2 regions of the Streptomyces sp. MST-110588 genome follow, and region 2 is predicted to be linked to the other one. Evidence: riboswitches for the same ligand, from Rfam matches in the RefSeq annotation. Region 2 holds a riboswitch; the other holds the start of a gene.

The links. A riboswitch is a leader RNA that binds a small molecule or an ion and turns the genes downstream of it on or off. The one in region 2 is predicted to bind cyclic di-AMP.
Positions count from the first base shown of each region.
Region 1: linked by a shared signal. The riboswitch ahead of KGS77_RS21350 (transglycosylase family protein) and the one ahead of KGS77_RS08075 (M23 family metallopeptidase) in region 2 are both predicted to bind cyclic di-AMP.

Region 1 covers NZ_CP074380.1:4,860,220-4,862,413, forward strand. Annotated here, with positions in the region: gene KGS77_RS21345 (transglycosylase family protein) at 1-631, shown strand, start outside; cyclic di-AMP (ydaO/yuaA leader) riboswitch at 892-1,053, shown strand; gene KGS77_RS21350 (transglycosylase family protein) at 1,057-1,746, shown strand; gene eno (phosphopyruvate hydratase) at 2,155-2,194, shown strand, end outside.
Region 2 covers NZ_CP074380.1:1,839,832-1,842,025, forward strand. Annotated here, with positions in the region: gene KGS77_RS08070 (GntR family transcriptional regulator) at 1-291, opposite strand, end outside; gene KGS77_RS08075 (M23 family metallopeptidase) at 533-1,327, opposite strand; cyclic di-AMP (ydaO/yuaA leader) riboswitch at 1,341-1,497, opposite strand; gene KGS77_RS08080 (pitrilysin family protein) at 1,787-2,194, opposite strand, start outside.

The DNA.
Region 1 (2,194 bases), 3.0 Mb from region 2:
GCCGTCGGGTTCCGGGGCGCCTTCGCACACCCCGGCGCCGTCCCACAGCGGTACGCGGCCCAAGGCGGACCCGTCCGGCCGGGCGGGCTCGTCGGACTCCTCGGGCGCCTCGGACCGTACGGATGAATCCGACGCATCGGGCGCCACGGACGCGACGGATTCTTCGGGCACCTCGGACCCATCGGATGCGCGGGATTCCTCCGGTTCCTCGGGCACCTCGGATTCCCCGGGATCGTCTGGTTCATCTGATTCCGCCGGAAAGTCCGGCACCGGCGACCGGGACGGCTCGGGTACGTCCGGCCCCGGAGCCACCGACCCCACCACCGACCCGGGCGCGCCGGGGCTCCCCGGTGCCGGCAAGCACCGCGGCGGGCCGGACGGGGACGCGGGCCAGGAGGGCGACGGCCGCGGCTCCGGCGGGCGCCACGCCTCCCGTGGCGGGGACACGCACCGCGACCACCCGCCTGTTCGAACGGACTACGTCGTGCGGCCGGGTGACAACCTGTCAGTCATCGCCGAGGACTCCCGGACGCCCGGTGGCTGGCCCGCGCTCTACAAGGCCAACAAGGACGTCATCGGAGACGACCCGGATCTGATTCTGCCTGGTCAGCGCCTTGAAGTCGGTCGCTGACCGGCTCATTCGGAGCTGTTGGGTCCGCTTTGGCGAAAGTGAGACATGGCTCTCGTTCGGCTCGGGCGTGTCCGAGTCGGCCATTGTTTCGAAACCGCCCGCGACCTGCGGAAATGGGAGCTTCTCGGGTCACAAAACGGTCAACTCGCCTCAGAAGTAGGGGTTTGAACCGGCAGGGTGTTCCTGTTTACGGTCGTGACCGCTCGCCAAAGCGGGCCCGTCGACCACACGCCGAATCCTGCCGGTGGTCGGAGGACGTCGTCGCGCAAGCGCCGAAGGCAGGAGCGGGGGACCCAAGGTAAGTGCCGGCCCCACCCGTGAGAACGGGAGGGACGGCTAGGGGTGAAGCCGCGTGAGACGCGGCCGGGCCACTCACAGTCCGAACCCGACAGCTCACCTCGTAGGCGTCGGTGAGGAAAACAACCATGTCTTCTGTCAAGGGCAAGCACCGTCGTCCCTCCAAGGCCGTCCGCGTCGCCACCCTGGCCGGCGTCGCCGGTGCCGCCGTGGCCGTCCCGCTGATGGGCGCCACCTCCGCCTCCGCCGCCTCCGTCTCCACCTGGGACGCGGTCGCGCAGTGCGAGTCCGGCGGCAACTGGTCGATCAACACCGGCAACGGCTACTACGGTGGCCTGCAGTTCTCCAATTCGAGCTGGGCCGCCGCCGGCGGCACCAAGTACGCCCCCCGCGCCGACCTGGCCAGCAAGGGCCAGCAGATAGCCGTGGCCGAGAAGCTCCTGGCCATGCAGGGCCCGGGTGCCTGGTCCTGCGCCGGCGCCGGCAACCTGACCTCCGGCGGCCCCAAGGCCCAGGTGAACACCTCCGGCGGCTCGGGCCACCACAACTCCACCCGCAGCTACACCGAGCGTCACCAGCAGGGCCCCTCGAAGTCCGAGGCCCGCAAGCAGGCCCGTGAGGCCGCCCGCACCACCCCGGCCCCCGCGCAGCCGAAGAAGTCCCAGGGCCACGGCAACTACACCGTCAAGGCGGGCGACACCCTCGCCAAGATCGCCGCTTCCCACGGCACCAACTGGAAGTCGGTCTACGAGAACAACAAGTCCGTCATCGGCGGCAACCCCAACCTGATCTTCCCGGGCCAGAAGCTCTCCGTCTGAGCTCCTGCCCCTCCCGGTCCGCCGGGGTCCCGGACTCCCCGTACGTACGGCGGTACGTACGGGCCGTCCCGGCCTTGACCCCGCGGCCCGAAGCGCCCGGGAATCCGCTCTTCCCGTGAGACCGCCCCGTCACGCCGCGTCGTCCCCCGAACGCGCCGCGACGGGGCTTCTCCCATTGGTGCGCCTTCCCGCCCCGTCGCTTTCCGCCCCGCCGCCGTACGCCTGTGACCACGGCGTTTCCGGCGGCGTTCCCGTTCAGCGAACAATGCACCCATACGCCCAATGAACTGGGCCTTTGGCAGTATTTTCGTTTGTTTTCGTCCCATGGGCCGGGCTGGGGGCGAGCGCAGCCCCCCGGGGCCGTTAGGCTCGTGCTGCAGAACTCCAGACACCCATGAAGGAGACAACGTGCCGTCCATCGACGTCGTCGTAGCTCGCGAGATTCTCG
Region 2 (2,194 bases):
GCGGGCCGCCGCGCGGGCCGCGCCCAGCGGCTCCAGCAGGGCCCGCATCTCCAGCAGGTCGGCGGCCTCCTGTTCGGTCGGCTCGGCGACACAGGCACCGGCGTGCCGGCGGGTGGTGACGAACCCCTCCGACTCCAGGGTGCGCAGTGCCTCCCGTACGGGGACGCGGGAGACCCCGTAACGGCCGGCGAGCAGTTCCTCGACGAGGCGGCTGCCCGGCGCCAGGGCGCCGGAGACGATGTCGTCGCGGATCGCCGTGCACACCGCGTGCGCGGAAATATGGCCTCGCATCGTCCGTGCCTCCCCGCGATTCCCGGGAAACGCCGCCGGTCGGCGGCTTTTCCGTGACTCTATTCGACCGTGGTCGCCTTTCCGGTGGCCTTCTCCCGTTCATGGATATGTTTTGGCCATGAGCACGGGTGACGGAAACCCGTGGAGGGAAATCCGCCCGAAAACGCCGGAACCCCGGCCGGGGCCGGGGTCGGAGTCGGGGGAAGCGACGGTCTTCTCGTCAGGGGCGACGGTCTTCCCGTCAGACGTTGACGCCGTGTGAGCGCAGGTACGCCACGGGGTCGATGTCCGAGCCGTAGTCGGGCGACGTACGGGCCTCGAAGTGCAGGTGCGGGCCGGTGGTGTTGCCCGTGTCGCCCGACAGGGCGATCTGCTGTCCCGGCATGACGGTCTGGCCGACCTGGACGCTGATGGAGGAGAGGTGGCCGTACTGGGTGTACGTGCCGTCGTTCATCTTGATGACGACGTTGTTGCCGTACGCGCCGCCCCAGCCGGCCTCGACGACGGTGCCCGCGCCGACCGCGTGGACGGTGGTCCCGGAGCCGGCGTGGAAGTCGACACCGGTGTGGCTGCCGGAGGACCACAGGCCGCTGGACGCCTTGTACTGGGTGGAGACGTAGGAGCCGTCGATCGGCGCGACGAAGGCGTTGAGGCGCTTGCGCTCCTCCTCGCGGGCGGCCCGCTCCTTGGCCTCGCGGTCCTTCTTGGCCTTCTCCTCGGCCTTGCGCTTGGCCTCTTCGGCGCGCTTGAGGGCCTGCTGCTCGGCCTTGGCCTGGGCGGCGGCGGCCTCGGCAGCCTCCTGCTGGGCGTCGGCCTGGGCCGTGAGGTTGTCGGCGAGCTCGTCACCGATGGCGACGGCCTGGCGGAGGCCGGTGTCGTGCAGGCTCGCGTCGTCCGTGCCGGCGGCCATCGCGGGGGAGGCGACGGAAGCCATGACGCCGGACGCGGCGAGCGTGGCTATGCCGGCGATGTTGCGGGTCGTACGGGCGCTGCGGCTCGGACGACGGTGCTTCCCGGTGGCACGGGTGAACGCCATGGGGCGGCTGTGTCCTTTCCTTCCCTCTCGCCTACCGGGTTAGCTGACGGGTTCGGAGCAGGAAGGTCTCCTACGGGCTCCTCCGGAGAGGAGACCGATTCACCCCATGGGGACGTTGGGTCCCCGGCTCCCCTGGCTCGCGCCGTACGGGGACTCGGCGATCGCTGTCCGGCGCCGCGGCGCGGCTCACTGGTGACGGACAGCGCATCCGACGCTAGACGCGCCGTCTTGGAATCGGCAAACAGAAGCGCGAATTTGTGCCGTACGCCACACGACTCTCGTGGAACCGCCCCCAACAACCCGGGCAAAAGGAAGATCCCAGGGCACATGAGCACCCTGGGATCTCTTGCGTCCCTCAAGGGGCGCCGTACGTCTCTCAAGAGCCGCCGTGCGCCCCACGAGGGCCGTCGACGGCCGATGAGTTGCCGCCGGCTGGCGCCGGCGGCCGGCCCACCGGGGTCAGCCGGTGACGATCCGTACCTCGCCGATCCCCAGCGCCTTGACCGGCTCGGCGATCTCCGAGGCGTCCCCCACCAGGACCGTGACCAGCCGGTCCACCGGGAAGGCGCTGACCACGGCCGCGGTCGCCTCGACCGTGCCGGTCTCGGCCAGCCGCGCGTACAACTGCGCCTGGAAGTCGTCCGGGAGGTGCTGTTCCACCTGGTCGGCGAGGGTCCCGGCGACCGCCGCGGCGGTCTCGTACTTCAAAGGAGCCACACCCACCAGGTTCTGCACCGCCACGTCACGCTCGGCGTCCGTCAGGCCCTGCGCTGCCAGCGTGCGCAGCACCTTCCACAGGTCCTCCAGCGCCGGGCCGGTGGAGGCGGTGTCGACCGAGCCGCTGATGGCGAGCATCGCGGCGCCCGT